Regions from separate parts of the Pseudomonas sp. 5Ae-yellow genome, predicted to be linked through region 1. Evidence: riboswitches for the same ligand, from Rfam matches in the RefSeq annotation. Region 1 holds a riboswitch; the other holds the start of a gene.
What was found. A riboswitch is a leader RNA that binds a small molecule or an ion and turns the genes downstream of it on or off. The one in region 1 is predicted to bind cobalamin.
Positions count from the first base shown of each region.

Region 2: it holds a riboswitch for cobalamin, as region 1 does, so the genes downstream of both, btuB (TonB-dependent vitamin B12 receptor) here and H4J77_RS16330 (TonB-dependent receptor domain-containing protein) in region 1, are expected to answer to the same signal.

Region 1 is NZ_JACGWE010000039.1:9,450-19,265, reverse strand. It holds gene H4J77_RS16330 (TonB-dependent receptor domain-containing protein) at 1-1,806, opposite strand, end outside; cobalamin riboswitch at 1,939-2,142, opposite strand; gene dxs (1-deoxy-D-xylulose-5-phosphate synthase) at 2,164-4,080, opposite strand; gene H4J77_RS16320 (polyprenyl synthetase family protein) at 4,174-5,064, opposite strand; gene H4J77_RS16315 (exodeoxyribonuclease VII small subunit) at 5,061-5,300, opposite strand; gene H4J77_RS16310 (16S rRNA (uracil(1498)-N(3))-methyltransferase) at 5,392-6,114, opposite strand; gene H4J77_RS16305 (adenosylmethionine--8-amino-7-oxononanoate transaminase) at 6,119-7,471, opposite strand; gene crp (cAMP-activated global transcriptional regulator CRP) at 7,596-8,240, opposite strand; gene H4J77_RS16295 (OsmC family protein) at 8,420-8,842, shown strand; gene H4J77_RS16290 (DUF1145 domain-containing protein) at 8,974-9,249, shown strand; gene coq7 (2-polyprenyl-3-methyl-6-methoxy-1,4-benzoquinone monooxygenase) at 9,237-9,816, opposite strand, start outside.
Region 2 is NZ_JACGWE010000020.1:701-10,516, reverse strand. It holds gene H4J77_RS12825 (cobyric acid synthase) at 1-290, opposite strand, end outside; gene cobD (threonine-phosphate decarboxylase CobD) at 278-1,285, opposite strand; gene cbiB (adenosylcobinamide-phosphate synthase CbiB) at 1,278-2,186, opposite strand; gene H4J77_RS12810 (cobalamin-binding protein) at 2,183-2,992, opposite strand; gene bluB (5,6-dimethylbenzimidazole synthase) at 2,989-3,642, opposite strand; gene H4J77_RS12800 (cobyrinate a,c-diamide synthase) at 3,639-4,931, opposite strand; gene cobO (cob(I)yrinic acid a,c-diamide adenosyltransferase) at 4,928-5,542, opposite strand; gene H4J77_RS12790 (hypothetical protein) at 5,539-6,114, opposite strand; gene btuB (TonB-dependent vitamin B12 receptor) at 6,222-8,027, opposite strand; cobalamin riboswitch at 8,144-8,374, opposite strand; gene H4J77_RS12780 (hypothetical protein) at 8,524-9,354, opposite strand; partial or broken gene H4J77_RS12775 (SPOR domain-containing protein) at 9,359-9,816, opposite strand, start outside.

The DNA of each region.
Region 1 (9,816 bases):
CTCCTGATAGGCATAGTCGATCGATGGCGCTGGCCAAGGCCCTGTGGGCCGCTGATAGGTACCCAGGTGATAGTCGCGATCCAGCACGTTACTGAGCTTGAGGTCCAGGCGCGTTGCTGTTGTTGCTTGCCAGCTGGATCTAAGATCAAGCGTGCCATAGCCTGCCAGCGTTTCGCTGTTGGCTGCGTCGGCATAGCGCTGGCTGAATAGCGCCCAAGTAGCGCCAAATCCCAGGTTACCGAACCGGCGGTCCAGATCCATTGTCAGGGTGCGCTTGGCCCGCAGCTGCAGGGTTTTGCCGGTCTGCCGGTCGCGCGGGTCGATGATGCTCAAGGCCGTTTGCGCGGTCCAGCCCATCAGCTCGCTAGCGACCGATACCTCAAGGCCATTGATGCGCGCTTGCTTGGTATTTTCTACTTGGGCAGAGCCGCTGTCGTAGGCAATCAGGTCTTTGGTATCGGTGCGGTAGAGAGAGGCTTCCAAATGGGTGTCCATAAAGTCTGCACGCCACTGCAGCTCCATAGAGCGGGAGCGCTCTGGATCGAGATCAGGATTGCCACCCCAGCCGGGCGGGGCATACAGGTCGTTGAAGGTCGGCGCACGGAAAGCGGTGGCGTAGCTCAGTATCCACTGCTGGTTGTCACCGCTGGGTATGGCGAGTGCGGCGTTCCAGGTGTTGTGGTTGCCGAAATGCTGGTTATCGTCATGCCGCATTCCAAGCTCAGTGCTGAAGCTTTCGGTACTCCAGCTGTGTTGTGCAAATGCTCCCAGGTTCTCGCGGCGAGTCTTGCTATAAGCGTTAGTTGCATCCAGTCGGTCCCGTTGCCAGTCACTCCCGATATTGAGTTCCTGGTTGGCTGAAAGCTGAATCTGGTTCAGCCAGCTGGCTGAATGTCGGTAGGTGGCAATGCTGCCGTCGTTGGATCTGGATCCTACGGCTTTATTGCGATCTTCGCTGCGGCCCAGCTCAATACGGCTTTGCCATGTATCAGAGAGCCGGCCTTGCACATAGCCGTTATAGCCGCGCACACGGAACTGGTCTTCAGGAGTGCCGGGCATGACATCGTAAGCGTCGTCGTACTCGTTCTTGCCATTCTGTTCGTTGACGCTGACGCCAGCGCTCCAATCCTGATTGAAGTCATGGTCCAAACGCCCAAAAAAAGCTTTATTGCGTTGACCATCCGTATCACGGTCATTGCCTTGATTGTCTGCTGTCAGATCGAAGCCGTCTGATTCGTTCAGGCTGGCTCCTACTATAAAGCGAGTGTTCTGGTTGCCGCCGCTGATGTTGACGCTTCGTTCGTAGGTCTGGTTAGTGCCTGCGCCAAGACGCACGCTGGGCTGCAAGCCATTGCGTCCCTGGCGCGTAAATATCTGGATCACACCGCCCACCGCATCCGCGCCGTAGACAGAGGATCTGGGGCCACGAATGACTTCGACGCGCTCTATGTTGTCGATATTCAGATAGTCCAGCCGCGCTATGCCGGTGGTTGCAGAAGAAATTCGCTGACCATCAACCAGAACCAGAGTTTGCGCGGTATTACCGCCGCGAACGAAGTAGGCTGGAATGCCGCCGTTGCTGTTTTGTTGAACGCCCGGAACTCTGCGCAGAAGCTCTGGCACGCTGCGCGCCTGCAGCCGCTCGATATCGTTTCTGTCAAAGATGGTATTGGCAGACAGGACGGAGCTGCGAGGTTGCTCGATGCGTGACGCGGTAACAATGGTATCGGACAAGCCCAGCGTGTCGCTGGCTTGCGCAACGGCGCTGGCCAGCAGCGCTGGCAACAGGAGTAGAGCTGGTTTCATTCTGAATCCTCAAAAGTAATGCTTTTGAGGAGGGCGGGGAGTCAGGAGGGTGCCATGCAGTAGTGACCGGGCGACCACGCCGACCGGTGACGCCCTCCGCGACACCTCAGCAGAAACATTGCGCGCAAGCGGGCAGTGTTTCGCGCAATGGGCCGGTCTCCGGGCTCAAAGTCGGACTGCGATCGCCTTCCCGTGCGTTGCACAGTGGCATCTGATCAGCAGCTGCAGGCATGCCTGCGACTCTTTACCGTTGCGGGGGCAGCGTCGGACTTGAACCGACTTCCCGTTTCACCCGATCCGCGTGGCGGATCAGGCACCCAATGCGAGTACTAAGAACAGGGGCGGACTCTAGGGCTTTCAGGTGGGTGGGTCAAGCCCTTGGTCGGGCTCGGGGATAATGCTCAGGCGGCGGCGAATAGCGGCTTCAATACCCTCGGCATCCAGTCCGCATTCGGCCAGCATCTGCGCGGGCTTGGCATGCTCGACAAAGATATCCGGCAAGCCCAGGTTAAGCACAGGCGTGTTGATGCCTTCAGCTAGCAACCATTCATTGACCGCGCTGCCTGCACCGCCCATGACCGCGTTCTCTTCCAGCGTGACCAGTAACTTGTGGGTGGCACTCAGCTCGGCGATCAGTGTGGTGTCCAATGGTTTGACGAAGCGCATGTTGGCAACGCTGGCGTTCAGCTTTTCAGCGGCTATGAGCGCTTGCTGGTGCAGTGTGCCGAAACACAGAATAGCGACCTCTTGTCCTTTGCGAGTCATCACCCCCTTGCCAATTGGCAGGGTGTCCAGCGCAGGGTCAATCGGTGTGCCCGGGCCGGTACCGCGTGGATAGCGGACCGCCGCTGGACCCTCGTGCAGAAAACCGGTCGTCAGCATCTGCCGGGTCTCATTCTCATCGGCGGGGGCCATGATGACCATGTTGGGCAGGCAGCGCAGGAAGGACAGGTCGAAACTGCCGGCGTGAGTCGGACCGTCTTCACCGACCAGGCCAGCCCGGTCAATGGCAAAGAGTACATCCAGATTCTGCACGGCAACGTCATGCACAACCTGGTCGTAAGCGCGCTGCAAAAAGGTCGAGTAAATGGCAACCACCGGCTTGGCGCCTTCGCAGGCCATGCCTGCAGCCAGCGTGACGGCGTGCTGCTCGGCAATAGCGACGTCAAAATAGCGGTCGGGGTATTGCTCGCTGAAGGCAATCAGGTCAGAGCCTTCCTTCATCGCCGGCGTGATACCGATCAAGCGGGCATCCTGTGCGGCCATGTCGCACAGCCACTGGCCGAAAATGTTGGAAAATTTGGGCTTGCTGGCACCGCTGGGCGCTGCGGGCTTGGGTTCCAGTTTGGTGATCGCGTGGTAGCCAATAGGGTCGGCTTCCGCCGGTGAGAAGCCTTTGCCTTTTTGCGTTACCACGTGCAGAAACTGCGGGCCCTTGAGCTCACGCATGTTCTTCAGGGTGTTAACCAGGGTGGGCAGGTCGTGGCCGTCGATTGGGCCGATGTAATTCCAGCCCAGCTCTTCAAACAAGGTGCCCGGCACCAGCAGGCCCTTGGCGTGCTCTTCGGTCTTGCGCGCCAGCTCCATTGCCTGCGGGATCATGGACAGGACTTTTTTGCTGCCTTCGCGCATGTGCGAGTAGGTGCGGCTGGACAGAATCTTGGCCAGGTAGTTGGACAGGCCGCCGACGTTGCGCGATATCGACATATCGTTGTCATTCAACACCACCAGCATATTGGCCTTCGCGTCGCTGGCGTGGTTCAGCGCCTCAAATGCCATGCCGGCAGTGAGAGCACCATCGCCAATGACGGCAACGGTACGGCGGTCCAGCCCTTGCAGGTTGGCGGCAATTGCCATGCCTAGCGCGGCGCTGATTGAGGTGCTGGAGTGGCCAACACCAAAGGTGTCGTAAGGGCTTTCTACCCGGCGCGGAAAGGCTGCGAGGCCTTCTTTCTGGCGCAGACTGGCCATGCGTTCACGGCGGCCAGTGAGAATCTTGTGCGGGTAAGCCTGGTGGCCGACATCCCATACCAGTCTGTCTTCAGGCGTGTGGTAGGCATAGTGCAGCGCGATGGTCAGCTCAATTACGCCTAGCCCGGCGCCAAAGTGACCACCCGTTTGACCGACGCTCCAGAGCAAAAACGCGCGCAGCTCGTCCGCTAGAACAGGCAGGCGGCTTTCATCCAGCTCACGCAGTTGGGCTGTGTCATCAAGACTGTCCAGCAGCGGGGTACTGGGGCGTTGGTGCGGTATTTCGTGGAACGTGCTAGGCATCAAAAAGGCTCTGAGTGCCATGAAACATGGCAGGTGAACAAGTGCCCAGTTTAACCGATGCACCCCGATTGCCCAACACCAACGACCCGTGGATCAAAAACGGCGTTGCACTATGTAGTCTGCCAGTTGTTTTAACTGGATGGCGTTGTCGCCCAATGGTTGCAAGGCGGCGACGGCTTGGTCGCGCAGCTGCTGGGCCAGCTGATGCGCGCCAGCAAGGCCGAGTAACGCAGGGTAGGTGGGCTTGTCACGGGCGATATCGGCGCCCTGTTGCTTGCCCAATACGCTGGTTTCGCTCTCGATATCGAGAATGTCGTCCTGCACCTGAAAGGCCAGGCCGATACAGTCGGCGTAGACTTCAAGTGTTTGTAGTTGCTCGCTGCTCGCACGCTCGCTGGCGAGCGCGCCGAGTTGGATGCTGGCGCTGATCAGTGCGCCGGTCTTGTGGCGATGCATCAGCTCCAGGGTGGTCTGATCGATTTTCTCGCCGACGGCGCCCAGGTCGATCGCTTGCCCGCCAACCATGCCTTGAGGGCCAGCGGACCGGGCCAGGGTTTGTACCATCTGCAAGCGGGTAGCCGGTTGCCATGTGCCGAGTTGGCTCAGCCAGTCGAAGGCCAGCGCCTGCAGCCCGTCACCGGCGAGAATCGCCGTGGCTTCGTCGAAGGCGCGATGGCAGGTAGGTTGGCCGCGGCGCAGATCGTCGTCGTCCATGGCGGGCAGGTCATCGTGAATCAGTGAGTAGGCGTGGATAAGCTCGACGGCACCGGCGGCCGGATCGGCGGCGTCCTGATTGCCGCCAAGTGCCTCACAGCTGGCATAGCACAGCAGCGGGCGCACGCGTTTACCGCCATTAACCACGCTGTAACGCATGGCAGCGTACAGACGTTCGAGTCTGGGCTGGGGCGTACTCAGCTGGCTTAGCAAAAATTGGTTGATGCGAGCCTGGCAGTGATCGAGGTAGGCGGTAAATCCACTGCTCATTCAGCGGGGCCGTCAAAAGGTTCGGTTGTTAGCTCGCCGTTTTTTTCAACCAGCTGCTGTACCTTCTGCTCGGCTTGGCTAAGGGCCTGTTGGCAGTCGCGGGTGAGTACGACGCCTTGCTCAAAGGCGCTGAGCGATTCTTCCAGGCTGAGGTCACCACTTTCCAGGCGCTCGACCAGCGTCTGCAGTGAGCCAAGGGACTGTTCAAAGTCCACGGCGGTTTTTTTCCGGGCCATCTGCTACCTCGTCTGGAGATCAATAAAACCGCTGAACATTACCCAAGGCCGGGGGCGGGGTCAATCGACTGTGCCGCTCCGGCCTGGCCTGCTAGAAATCACCCCAGCGTTGCTGGGCCATACTTAGTGCTACTACCGGCGCTGTTTCGGTACGCAGTACCCTTGGTCCGAAGCGGGCGGCAACAAAGCCGCTGGTTTCCGCCTGCTGAATCTCGTCGCTGCTCAGTCCACCTTCGGGGCCAATCAGTAGCGCCATCGACTGCGGGCGCGGCAATGCGTCAAGGTCCTGGTTTGTGCGGTGGTGCAGTACCAGTTTCAAGTCGGCCTGGAGCGGGCTTAACCAGTCGCGCAGCGCGGTTGGCGGGTGTATTGTCGGCACCACGCTGCGTCCGCATTGCTCGCAGGCGCTCACCGCCACCTGCTGCCAATGGGCCTGGCGTTTGTCTGCCCGTTCGCCCTGCAGTTTGACCTCGCAGCGCTCGGTGAACAGCGGAGTGATTTCATTCACGCCCAGTTCAACGGCTTTCTGAATCGCCCAGTCCATGCGCTCGCCGCGGGACATGGCTTGACCCAGATGAGTCTGCAGCGGCGATTCGCTCATGCCTACAATCGCTGCATCAAGTGTGACGACGACTTCGCGCTTGCCCGCCGCGACGACCTCGCCGGGCCACTCCTGACCACTGCCGTTGAATAACTGCACGGGCGCACCCGGCCCCAGCCGGAGCACACGGGCGATGTAATGGGCTACGTCACCGGTCAGGGTCTGCTCGCCCTGACTCAGTGGTGCGTCTAGATAAAAACGAGAAACGCGCACCGATTCAGTCTCGCGTCGCCAGCTGAATACCTTCCCAGGCGACGCTGGCCAGATGGTCGATCTGATCTGGCGTGATCACGTAGGGCGGCATGAAATAGACCACGCTGCCGAGTGGGCGCAGCATCGCCTCGTTTTTCAGCGCGTGCTGATACACCCGAATACCGCGCCGCTCCTGCCAGGGGTAGGCCTCTTTGGTGGCTTTGTTCTTGACCATTTCGATGGCCAGCACCATGCCGGTCTGACGCACTTCTGCAACGTGAGGGTGATCAGCAAAGTGTGCGGTTGCTTTCGCCATGTGAGCCGACAGTGACTTATTGGCTTCGATCACGTTGTCGCGCTCCAGCAGATCCAGCGTCGCCAGTGCGGCGGCGCAGGCCAGTGGGTTGCCGGTGTAACTATGTGAGTGCAGGAAGGCGCGCATGCTCTCGTAATCGTCGTAGAAGGCCTGATAAATCTTGTCGTTGGTCATGCACACGGCCATCGGCAGGTAGCCGGCGGTCAATGCCTTGGACAGACAGAGAAAGTCAGGGGCGATATCGGCTTGCTCACAGGCGAATAGACTGCCGGTCCGGCCAAAGCCAACCGCAATCTCGTCGTGAATCAGGTGCACGCCGTAGCGATCGCAGGCTTCGCGCAGCAGTTTGAGGTACACGGGGTGATACATGCGCATGCCGCCAGCGCACTGGATCAGCGGCTCGACTATGACGGCGGCCACTTCTTCATGATTCTGCTCCAGCGCCTTTTCCATGTGCGCGAACATCTTGCGGCTGTGCTCTTCCCAGCTCTCGCCTTCCTCGCGGTCATAGCAGTCAGGGGAGGGAACCGTGATCACTTCCATCAGCAGTGGTTGATAGGTTTCCTTGTACAGCGCGACGTCACCCACTGCGAGCGCAGCCAGGGTTTCGCCGTGATAGCTGTTGGATAGAGTGATAAAGCGTTTTTTCTCGGGCTTGCCGGTGTTAAGCCAGTAGTGAAAGCTCATCTTCAGCGCAACTTCGATGCACGATGAGCCGTTGTCCGCGTAAAAGCAGCGCGTCAGGGAGGCAGGTGTCATTTTCACCAGACGCTCGGACAGCTCGATCACTGGCGGGTGGCTGAAGCCGGCGAGAATAACGTGCTCAAGGGTGTCGAGCTGATCCTTGATGCGCTGATTGATATAGGGGTTGGCGTGGCCAAAGATATTGACCCACCAGGAGCTGACCGCGTCCATGTAGCGGTTGCCTTCGAAGTCGTGCAACCAGATGCCCTCACCGCGCTGGATAGGGATGACCGGCATGTGTTCATGGTCTTTCATCTGGGTGCAGGGGTGCCAAAGCACCGAGATGTCACGTTGCATCCAATCGTTATTCAAGCCCATGTTTACCTCGTAGTAAGAATCCGTAGTCGCTGAATTGTACATGAGGCCGGGCCTAGCTGCCGAGAGTGTGGCAGCCGTTGGCGCTGCCCACCGGCTCGAAGGCCTGGTGGACAGCTAGGGCGGCTCAACGAGTGCCGTAGACCACCATGGTCTTGCCCTTGACGTCGATCAAGCCTTGTTCTTCCAGGCTCTTGAGCACGCGGCCGACCATTTCTCGTGAACAGCCGACAATGCGGCCGATTTCCTGACGAGTGATCTTGATCTGCATGCCGTCAGGGTGAGTCATGGCGTCGGGCTGTTTGCATAGCTCCAGCAGGGTGCCGGCAACTCGTCCGGTGACGTCAAGGAACGCCAGGTCACCCATCTTGCGGGTAGTGGCATGCAGGCGCTCGGCCATCTGTTTGCCAACCGCATAGAGCAACTCGGTATCGCGCTGAGTCAGTTCGCGGAATTTCGCGTAGCTGATCTCAGCCACCTCGCACTCGACTTTGGCGCGTACCCAGGCAGTGCGGTCGTGTGGCGCGGGTGTCATGTCGAACAGGCCCATCTCGCCGAAGAAGTCGCCCTGATTCAAGTAGGCAATGATCATTTCGCGGCCCTGATCATCTTCAATCAGAATGGTGACCGAGCCCTTGATTATGTAGAACAGGCTGTCGGATTGGTCGCCCGCGTGTATCACTGTACTGCGTGCCGAAAACCGGCGTCGATGGCAATGGGCAAGGAATGCATCGAGATTTTTTATTTTAGGTGTGAGGGTGATAGAAACCATTAAACGTGTCCTGGGCGTAGTCGCGCGAACCGAAGATGCAGTGCATCGATGTCAGCCTCAGCAGAGACCAACGGGGAGTATGTCCAGTTTTTCCGATGATGGCCAGTGTGGCAGGCTGTCGCGTAGTGGCTGTGGTACTCTGCGCCTCATCTGAGGCGATTGAGTGGCAGGAAAGATAGATGAAAGCGCATATCAAGTGGGTTGATGGAGCCATGTTTTTGGGCGAGTCAGGTAGTGGCCATACAGTGGTAATGGACGGCCCTGAAGAGTCGGGTGGTCGCAATATGGGTATTCGTCCGATGGAGACCGTGTTGGTCGGTCTTGGTGGCTGCGCCAGCTATGATGTCGTGAGTATTCTGAAAAAATCGCGCCAGGATATTCGCGATGTGCACACTCTGTTGGATGCCGAGCGGGCCGATACCGAGCCCAAGGTATTTACCAAGATCCATCTGCATTTTGTAGTAAAAGGCAAGAATCTGAAGGAAGTGCACGTCAAGCGCGCGGTTGAACTCTCTGCGGAGAAATACTGTTCAGCGTCGATCCTGATGGGCCGTGCGGGGGTTGAAGTTACGCACGATTACGAGATTGTTGAGATTGACTAGAGCGGGTGCGCATTGGCTATAGGAGGCGCTTGGCACAGTCGGCCTGCTCAATGGCGAGTCAGGCCCTTCTGGTTTCCCTCGCCAGCGCTAACATGGTTTTTTCATCAATCGCCAAGGAAAGGAGTAAGACAATGCGTGTGGTGTTTCTCGTCGGCAAGTTGCTGACCCTGGCTTTTTGGCTGGTGGTTGCCCTTAGCCTTCTGGGCCTGGTTCAGGTTCCTGATCCGCAGCGCCTGAACTGGTTGGCACTGGCCATCGTGCTAATCCACCTGGTTGAGTGGGGCTTGGTGGGTAAACAGCTGAAGACGCTGGGCTCACCGCTAAAGCAGTTCGCCCTGGTCATGTTGTTTGGCGTCTTCCATGTCAAGGCGCCGGATACCCGCGCAGCGCTGAATCAGGCTTTGTAGGTCGCCTTGGTCATGACCTTGGACATCAGCGTCATGGCCTGTTTTACCGGCGCAGGAAATATGGCGCCGCCCGCCTCCAATGCCTGATTGCCGTGCTCGATTTCGTCCTCGCGCATTTGTTCAAGAATGGCGCGTGACTTGATGTCTTCTTCCGGTAGCTGGTTCAGGTGGTCGTCCAGATGGCGTTCAACCAGTTGCTCGGTAGCCGCCACGAAGCCAAGACTGACGCGATCACTGATCAGACCGGCTGCGGCGCCAACACCAAATGACAAACCATAAAATAACGGATTGAATACGCTGGTCCGGCTATGCAGCTCGGTCAGGCGTTGTTCGCACCATGTCAGGTGGTCGATTTCTTCGGCTGCGGCATGTTCCATCTTTTCGCGCACATCGGGTAGCTTCGCGGTCAGCGCTTGCCCCTGATAAAGCGCTTGTGCACAGACTTCGCCGGTGTGGTTGATGCGCATCAGGCCCGCGATATGTTTGCGCTCTTCCTCGTGCATGGGCACATTGGCCAAGTGCTGGGCCGGTGATGGCCGGTTCGGCTGGGCCGCGCCTGGTATCAGC
Region 2 (9,816 bases), on a different contig from region 1:
TTACCGATCGGCTGCCCCTGAATGATTACCTGCGCGCCCACATCGCTGTTGGGCTTGAGCAGGATCGGGTTCATATCGGTATGGGCACTGATACGCGCGGCATGCGCCTGGACAGCCTGGGCTCGACCGATCTCGCCACCGTCTGCAGTTACCGCCGCATTCAGTGCCATGTTTTGCGGCTTGAACGGCGCGACAGCCACGCCCTGGCGTACCAGCCAGCGACAGAGTGCACTGACCAGCGTGCTTTTGCCCGCATCCGAGGTAGTGCCCTGCACCATCAAACTGCCCATGCCAACTCCTTCATGCTGTCTCGTAAGGCACTTTCCAGACGCTGCCACTGCGCTTCCGAGCGCGGCAAACCAAATCTCAGCCCGCCCAGCTCGTTAAACACGCGCACCAGTACACCGCGACTGGCCAAGTCCTTGTAAAGTTGCTGCGCCGGCTGCTGTCCCAAGAGACGCCATTGAAACAAGCCGCAGCCGGCACCCGACGCTAACCCGACCGCGTCCAGCAAACGTCGCAGACGCTGGCTATCCATATGCAAACGACTGCGCCACAACTGTTGAGTCAGCCGGTCTGCCAGCACGGACCGGCCTACCGCACGCGCAGGTCCACTCACCGCCCACGGACCGAGCCGCTCTTCAAGTACTGCCAACAATTGTTCCTCTGCCAGTACAAAGCCCAGACGCAGGCCTGCCAGACCGAAAAATTTGCCGAGCGAGCGCAATACGATCAAACCGGGAGCATGACTATGCGCCGATAGGCTGTATTCCGGCGTCGGGTCCATAAAGGCCTCATCAACCACTAACCATCCACCCCGGCTGACCAGACGCTGGTGCCAATTCAGCAGCAGTTCGCTATTCAGCAATTGTCCGGTTGGGTTGTTGGGGTTGACCACCACCAGCACATCCAGTTGATCAAGACAGGCTGGCAGCAGCTCCGTGGTCACGCTGACCAGCTGGTGACCAGCGCGCTCCCAGGCCAGACGATGCTCGGCGTAGGTCGGTTCCAGAATCCCCACGCGGCAAGGTTTGCGCAGTGTCGGCAGCGCCTGAATGGCCGCCTGCGAACCTGCTACTGGCAACGCGTGAGGTGCGCCATAATAGTCTTGCGCCTGCTGACTGAGTCCGTCCCCGGTTTCAGGCAGGCGGCTCCAGACTGACTGTGGCAACGCGGGTACGGGCCAGTGATAGGGCGCGAGCCCGGTAGACAAGTCGAGCCATTGCTCAAGCGGCACGCCGAACTCGCTGGCTGCATGTTGCAAGCGTCCGCCGTGTTCAAGCATGACTTGCCCCCCATAACAGCACTAGCAGCAGCGACCAGAGCACCAGACTGCGGCGAACCAACTGCAAAGCGCGCAGGATGTCCTCTGCCCTGGGCGCATCATCTATGCCCAGCGGCGGGCGTTCAGTCAGTTTGCCGTGATAAACCGCCGCACCGCCCAGTTGCAACTCCAGCGCACCGGCTCCAGCGGCCATCACCGGACCGGCATTGGGGCTATCCCATGCGGCAGCCTGGGCTTGCCAACAATGCAGACCGCGGCTCAGATTGCCACAGAGGCTATAGCTCAGAGCAACCAAACGAGCCGGCAGGTAATTCAGCACGTCATCCATTCTGGCGGCCACGCGGCCAAATAACAGAAAGCGCGGTGTGCGGTAGCCCCACATAGCATCGAGGGTATTGCTCAAGCGGTACAAGACCACTCCGGGAGCGCCCAGCAGCAAAAACCAGAATAACGCGGCAAAGACCGCATCACTGCCATTCTCCAACACCGACTCTACTGTCGCTTTGGCTATGCCCTGCTCGTCCAGCTGGCTGGTATCCCGGCTCACAATGCGCCCCACCAGCTCACGTGCCAGGGGCAAGTTGCCTTGCTGCAGTGCCGCCGCTATCGGCTTGGCATGGGCGACCAGGCTTTGTCCGCCCAGGCACAGATAAAGACATAGCACCGAGAACGCCCAGCCAAACCAGGGCAGTTGCACCAAGCCATAGACCACAAGCGTTAACGGAAGCACAGCCAAACACCAGGCCAGGGCCCCTTTGGCGATGCTGTGCGGTTGATTGAGACGCTGCTCCAGAAACTGTACCCAGCGACCAAAGCCAACCAGCGGATGCCAGCGGACCGGCTCTCCCAGCAAGCGATCCAGCAAGACGCCCAGTATGGCCGCGGCCAGCAAGGCGCTCACGCAGCGTGCCAGTTGCGAATAATGCGCGAAAGGTGCTGCAAACCATCGGTCAGTGCGCCTATACCGGGTTGTAAAATGTCGGCAGACTTGACCTCATGCAACTGCCCGGATTGGACCGCGGGGATACTCTGCCAGCCCGCACGCTCCTGCACCTGCTCCGGCCGAAACCGTTTGCCGCACCAGGAACCGATGATGATATCCGGCGCGCGCCTTACCACCTCCTGCGGATCGCTGATAATTCGTTCTTTGGCACTGGGCTTGCTCGCCAGCTCGGCGAAACAGTCTTCGCCTCCGGCGAGCTCAATCAACTCGCTCACCCAGCCTATGCCGGATATTAGCGGATCATTCCACTCTTCAAAGTAGACGCGGGGACGACGCCCTTCGCGGCAACCCGCATTGCGTGCCTGCAACAACCCCTCCTCCAGCTCCGCGATCAGCTGGGCCGTGCGCTCGTGCGCGCCCACCAGGGCACCCAAGGTCGAGATCATGCGCAAAATACCGGCAATACTGCGTTGATTGAACAGATGCACCTCCAAGCCCTCACGCGCCAGGTCGGCAAGAATACCGGCCTGCAGGTCGCAGTAACCGAGCACCAGATCAGGCTCAAGCGCCAGAATCTCTTCGCTTTTCGCCGAGGTAAAAGCCGCCACCTTGGGCTTCTCCTTCCGCGCTTGCGGCGGTCTTACGGTAAAACCGGAAATGCCGACAATCCGCTGCTGCTCACCCAGGTGATACAGCACTTCGCAGGTTTCCGTAGACAGACAAACGATGCGCTGCGGGCCACCCAGGGCTATGCATTCACTCATTCGGTCGCTCCCCATTGATCGCAAAACAGCAACTCCGATAACGGCCGGGCATCGGCCCACTCTTCTTGCACCAGCATCGGCTGAGCGTAGAACTCGGCAACCGGGCCCAAACAAAGTATCGCCACCGGCTTGGCACCCGGCGGCATCTGCAGCAAGTCAGCCAACGCTTTCGGCTCAAATAACGAGACCCAGCCCATGCCCAGGCCCTCTGCGCGCGCTGCCAGCCACAGGTTCTGAATAGCGCAGGAAAGTGAGGCCAGGTCCATCTCCGGCAAGGTACGGCGGCCAAATACGTGCGCCTCGCGCCCCTCGGGCAGCGCCGCGACCAGTACCTCGGCGCAGTCGAGCACGCCCTGTACTTTCAGTTGCATGAACTCCTCCGAGCGCACGCCCAAAGCCTCGGCGGTCGCCAGTCGCTCGGTCTCTACCAGTTGATGTATCTGCTCACGCAGCGCCTGCTGACGCACCCGAACAAACCGCCAAGGCTGCATCAGGCCAACGCTGGGCGCGTGGTGCGCCGCCTGCAGCAACCGTTGCAATAACGCATCAGGCACCACTCCGCCGATAAAGTGACGCATATCTCGGCGCTCACGAATCGCCCGATAAACCGCGTCGCGTTCGGCGGAGGAATAGGCGTGATCGTCACTCACGGACGAAACAGGGCCGCAGCAGCCTGCGGATTACCCGGCAGATAAAAATGCACATAGGACGCGGTCAGGCGCTCAATGCGATAAACCGCCTCAGCCGTGCGCCGATAGTTGGGGCACTCGCCGCGCACCAGCGGCTGCATCTCAGTGGTTAACTGTGAATGGTGAAAGGTGTGGCCATGCAGCTTGCCTTCCGGCAGCTCCACCGCCTGTAAAGCAAGTGCAGCCAAGCGCTTCTGCATCACCGCATCACCGCTAAGCAGGCCCGCCATGGCAAACCGCTCGCCCTGCAGGTCCGTCAGACTATCGAGCAGATACAGCATGCCACCGCACTCTGCCACTAACGGCTTACCCTGCAGATGATGTTCGGCGATCTCCGCCTGCATCGCTTTGTTGCCGGCCAGCTGCGCGGCGTGTAACTCGGGGTAGCCGCCCGGTAGGTATAGGCTATCGACCGCGGGCAGATGCGTATCATGCATTGGCGAGAAGAACACCAGCTCGGCGCCCAATGCGCGCAGCAGTTGAAGATTCGCCTGGTAGACAAAGGCAAAAGCACTGTCACGTGCCACGCCAATACGGACACCTGCCAGCAGCGGCTCCAAAGACTGCACCTGCGGCGCGACAAATCTAACCGGCGCTGGCAAGGCATCATCTACGCTATCCGCCAACGCTGCGGCTGCCTCATTCAGCCGGGCATCAAGATCGGCCAATTCATCGGCCTGCACCAGCCCCAGGTGGCGGCTGGGCAAGGCAATGTCGGGCGAACGCGGCAAACCACCAAACCAGCGGATGTCCGCTGGCAGGCTGTCACGCAAGATCTCGGCATGCCGGGCACTGCCCAGTTTGTTGGCCAGAATGCCGGCAAACGCCAGATCCGGTTGGAAATGGGCCAAGCCAAAGGCCATGGCGGCGAAGGTTTGGGCCATACCCGAGCCATCAATTACGCCCAGCACGGGGACGCCAAACTGACGCGCCAAATCAGCAGCGGACGGTGTACCGTCAAATAGCCCCATGACACCTTCAATCAAAATCAGGTCAGCCTCACCCGCCGCTTCCCAGAGCAGGCGCTGCGATTGTTCCAGCCCTACCATCCATAAATCCAGTTGGTGCACCGGGGCGCCGCTGGCCACTTCAAGAATCATCGGATCAAGGAAGTCCGGGCCACACTTGAACACCCGCACCTTGCGGCCAAGCTGGCGATGTCTGCGCGCCAGCGCCGCGGTGACGGTGGTTTTGCCCTGCCCCGAGGCAGGTGCGGCGATCAATACCGCCGGGCACTGTCTTGTAGTCAAAACTCAACTCCCTTCTGCGCTTTGATACCGGCCTTGAAAGCATGTTTAACCACGCCCATATCCGTCACGGTATCGGCTGCCTCAACCAGTGCTGGCGGCGCCCCTCGACCGGTAACCACCACATGCTGATGAGCAGGCCTTGCCTGAATATCGGCGATCACCTGATCCAGCTGCAAATAGCCGTATTTGAGAGCGATATTCAGTTCGTCGAGCAGCACCAGTGACACCTCGGGATCGCGCATCAATTCGACGGCGACGGCCCAGGCCGCCTCGGCCTTGACGATGTCATCCTGGCGATCCTGCGTCTCCCAGGTAAAGCCCGCGCCCATCACGTGATAGCGTACTTCGTCCGGAAAGCGCCGAAAGAAATTCTCTTCGCCGGTGCTCTTGGCACCCTTGATAAACTGCACAATACCGACACGCATCCCATGGCCCAGCGCTCGTGCAGCCATACCAAAGCCTGAGCTGCTTTTGCCCTTGCCGTTGCCGGTATTCACCAGGAGTACACCGCGCTCTTGCTGGGCGGTGGCGATCTTTTCATCCACCACCGCCTTCTTGCGCTGCATGCGCTGGCGATGGCGCTCATCACGCCCCTGATCCTGCTCACTCATGCCTGATGGCTCTTGTTGGACATGAGCAACTGCGCACTGCGCGCGCCCACGTACAGCACGACAGCAATACCGACGTAGAGCGCTAACGAGCTCAGGTACTGCGGGTAGTAGTGACCGATACGCTCAACCATGCCAGCGACGGTAGGCGCCTCGTAACGTCCAGAGAAAAAATAGAACCCACCACTGGAAAGCACGTTGCAAACCAGAGCACTCAGTGCCATCACCGGTACCAGAACCGCCAGTGAGCCAGCTTGATCGCGATGCCAGCCAGCGTACAGGCGGCCACCAAACCACAAGGCAGCATAGGCCGGAACCAGCATCCAGTAAGCCACGGTCATGCAGTGATGTCCGGCGTTGATCCAGCCGACCGAGAGCACATCAATGATGGTCGCTTCAGCAAACAACAACGGAAACACCCATTTAGGTCGCAGCAACACACCCGCGAGAAAAAAGACCGCCCATGATGCACTCGGCAGATTGTGTAGCGGGAAGTGACTACCCCGCGTCATGGCCATCAGTGCCATCAGCGCGATACCGATATAAAGCTGGGTCGTTCTCGACAGGTTCAGCATATTCATTCTCCTCGTTAAAACAGCAAAACGTCTGCGGCCGTTTCGACCACAGACGTCCCATGCTGCCGACTCCCCTTGAGACGGCATGCGAAATCGAACCGTCGAACCTACATCGCCTGATAACGCAGGGTCAGATACCCCGCGCGGCCTGGCTGCTGGTAGGTTGCGGCAGTTTCATAATCGGTATCAAACAGGTTGGTGACCTGTGCCTGCACTCGCCATGCATGGCTCAGCCAATATTCAGCCCGCAGGTCAACGGTGTTGTAACCCGGTAAATCTTCGGTATTGGACGTATTCTCCCAGCGCCGCCCTTCTGCATGCACAGTGGCACCCAGACCGATGCGACCAAAGCGACGATCCACATCCAGGTTGAATATCTGCTCAGGCGTACGCCTGATCAGGTCACCATCGGTGGTTTTGTGCGAGCGATTTTTTGGGTCCTGCAACGTCAGGTTGGCTTGCCAGTTCCAGCCCAATTGTTGGGTAAGCACCTCGAACTCAAGGCCTTTGATCTCTGCCTTATCAACGTTTTCGGCCAGCGAGACGCCGCCAACAGTCACGGTCGAGATCATGTCATCGATATCGTTCTTGAATGCATTGGCCGACCAACTGCCCCAGCTATGCTGGCCGCGCAGTCCAACCTCAAGGTTTTTCGCGGTTTCAGCCTGAATATCGGGGTTACCGAAGCTGGGGTAATACAGCTGGTTAAAGGTGGGAGCGTTGAAAGCCGTGCCGTAACTGGCAGCAAAGCTGACACTGTCGGTCAACGCAAAGCCATAACCCAGGCTTCCTGTGGTGTGCTCGCCATAGGCTTCGTTATCGTCGTGGCGCAAGCTGACCTGCCAGTCATGCCGGCCGGCCTGTCCCAGGTACTGTGCAAACAGACCGTGGTTATAGCGGCCCTTTTCCGGATAGCTGACACTGCTGCTGATTTCGTCTTCAAGCCAGTCATAGCCAAGTGTCAGCAACTGGTTATCGGCCAGATGCAAATCATTCTGCCAACTGAAGCTATCGCGCTGAGTGTCATAACGTGAGTTGAACGTACTGCCTTTAAAATTATCGTTCTGCTCCTCGCTGCGACCGGCCTGCAGTGTCACATCCCAGAAGCTCGCCAGCGCAAAGCGCGCACGAGCGCCATACACCCTGAGCACATCATCAGCATTGGCATCAGTACCAGAGTCATAGTCGTTATGCGACTCAACCTGCAGCAAGTGAGCGTCGATCAGCAGACCGTTAGCAAAGCGATAGCCACCCGAGAGACTACCTGACAACTCACGATAACCGTCATGGTCCCGCTCCCTGGAGGGGCGAGCATCGATACCTTCGGTTTTCAGGCTACTGATGCCCAGGTTGTACCATGCATCATCAGTACCGCCGGAAACACCCGCCGTTCCGCCAAGATGCTGGGCACTGCCCACTGTCGTAGAGAAATAGGGGGTGATACCGCCATCCTCGCCCTTGCGGGTAAAGACCTGAATAACACCGCCAATGGCGTCTGCGCCATACAGGCTGGAGCGAGGGCCACGAACTACCTCAATACGCTCAATTTGCTCTACCGGCAGATTCTGCAGCGCCGCAACACCCGAGGTAGCAGAGCCCATACGAACGCCATCGATCAACACCAGCACGTGCGATTTGCTGGTGCCACGAATACTGAGGGTCATAGCCTTGCCCGGCCCACCGTTGTTGGTAATGCTGATACCCGGGACGCGGCGCAATACCTGATCCACGCTGGTCGCCTGCAAGCGCTCAATGTCGGCGCGATCAAACACGCTGGTCGCCGCAATGCTATTGGATTGACTGGTGCGCGTTGCGGTCACAACCTGGTCATTCAGGCTGAGCGTATCGGCAAGGGAAAGAGAAGACAGGCCGCACAGGGCCAGTGCCAAAGGGGCACGTAAAAAGGTTTTCATACTGCGTAATTGCTCCGTCGTACCCACCCGCACGACACTGACTGAGAATAACAGTGACGGAGGCAGGGGAACGGCAACAAGCATAGAGGGGCCGCGCACCTACAGCGCCCACCGCACTGTTGTGAATCGCGACAGGCCGGTCTCCGGGCTTACGAGCGGATCAATAGATCCTGCGGCCTGAACCTTCCCATGCATGAACAGCACAGTGGTGTCATCAGGCGCATCGCCATGAGGCGAACATCGCTTACCGTTGCGGGGGCAGCGCCGGAATTGTCTGCTGGGCAGACGCACCGGCTTCCCAGTTTCACCCTCTGCGAAAAGAGGGAACCTGAAGCAGGCGTGAAGAGTAGAGACTTTGCTGATAAGCGTCAACCGCCGTGGTTGACCGCTCTAAATGCGGCACTGGCGTAACGCGCGCACCACTTTCGAGGGCTCGACAGTGTGCACTACCCACTAAAGCCAAACGCAGGCTCAGCCTGGCTTGGCCATAGCAAGATTATTTGATATCGACGTTTAGGGACGGCGCGCCAAACGCGACCAGCTCGGCGTTCGACCCGTTAAAGTAGCCATGCCAAAAGGCCTCAAGCAGCTCAATCGTTCGACCTGAACGGTAAGCCTGGTTTACATCCTTGGTAATCAGGCCAGCACCGGCAACATAGACTCGCGCGCCATCCAAATCAGCAAAGAGTTGGACACTCGCCACTTTATCCAGCTCCGCTTGAGGATTGAGATCACGGATACGACGGTTGGCATAGAAGGACCCGAAGTCGCTATTTTCGAGCATGTCAGACATAAGTAAAATCACTCGCTCGCGGGCGGGTGAGGATTTCAAATCTGAACCAATATCACGCAGCGAGTGGAATATCTCACTGCGCGGTATATCTTCTGAAGCAGCCCTCAGAACTGCCACAAACTCACGCCCGAAACGCTTTTGGAAAAAGGCTCTCTGTTCGCTAACGCAAGCATCGAAGGCTCTCAACGACTGCATGCCAACGTCATCTCGTACCGCCTCAGGAAGCGGCGAGTTCAGCTCACCGGAGAACTGAAGCTGCATAAACTGGGAGGGCAAAAAAGCCGAAAAACTGTAGAGTTTGACTTCATCGCCTGACGCCACGAATCGATCAATTTGCCCCCACGCGGCCCGCTGAATACTTTCTGGCATCAAGACTGTTTGATCAACAATAACCGTTAGTTGCCGGCCACTACCCGGCTGACGAAACTCCTCTACGTTAGCGTGTTGGTAACAGTCCGGAATGTCATTACGCTCAGACCCATTGGCATAACATGAAAATCCAAGCAAGCAGGCAGTAATCAGCTTGAAATTCATCGATTTATGCCTCATCAAAGTCTTTCAGCAACTGTTGATCCGCACGCAAGCTAGCCACGGCAGCAAAGTCATAGCCTTTGGCAGTGCATACAGTGCGCAGTTGCTCGTCGCTGAATGCAGTCAAATCCTTATTGCGCAGGCCCGCCAATGCGTCCTCAGCAGGGGATGCCTCCAGTGTCTGCTGCACTGGCGCCGCAGTGGGGGCAGACTGCTCTACAGCAAGCGGTTTCGGTGCCGCCGGTTCGGCCAAGGGGCTAGCCTCAACCGCTGACGCAAACGAACTAGGGCTTGGCTGCGTCTGATGGGTACTGGCTTCAGCTCTCATACGCACTACATAGGCGTTAAAGTCACGTGATTGCGCACCACTAATGGCGGTCTGCACCGCACTATTAGTAGTCGTTCGCTTAGCCAACTTCATCTGTAGCATGCGCAGTTTATGATCTGCATGCGCCGCAATTTTTG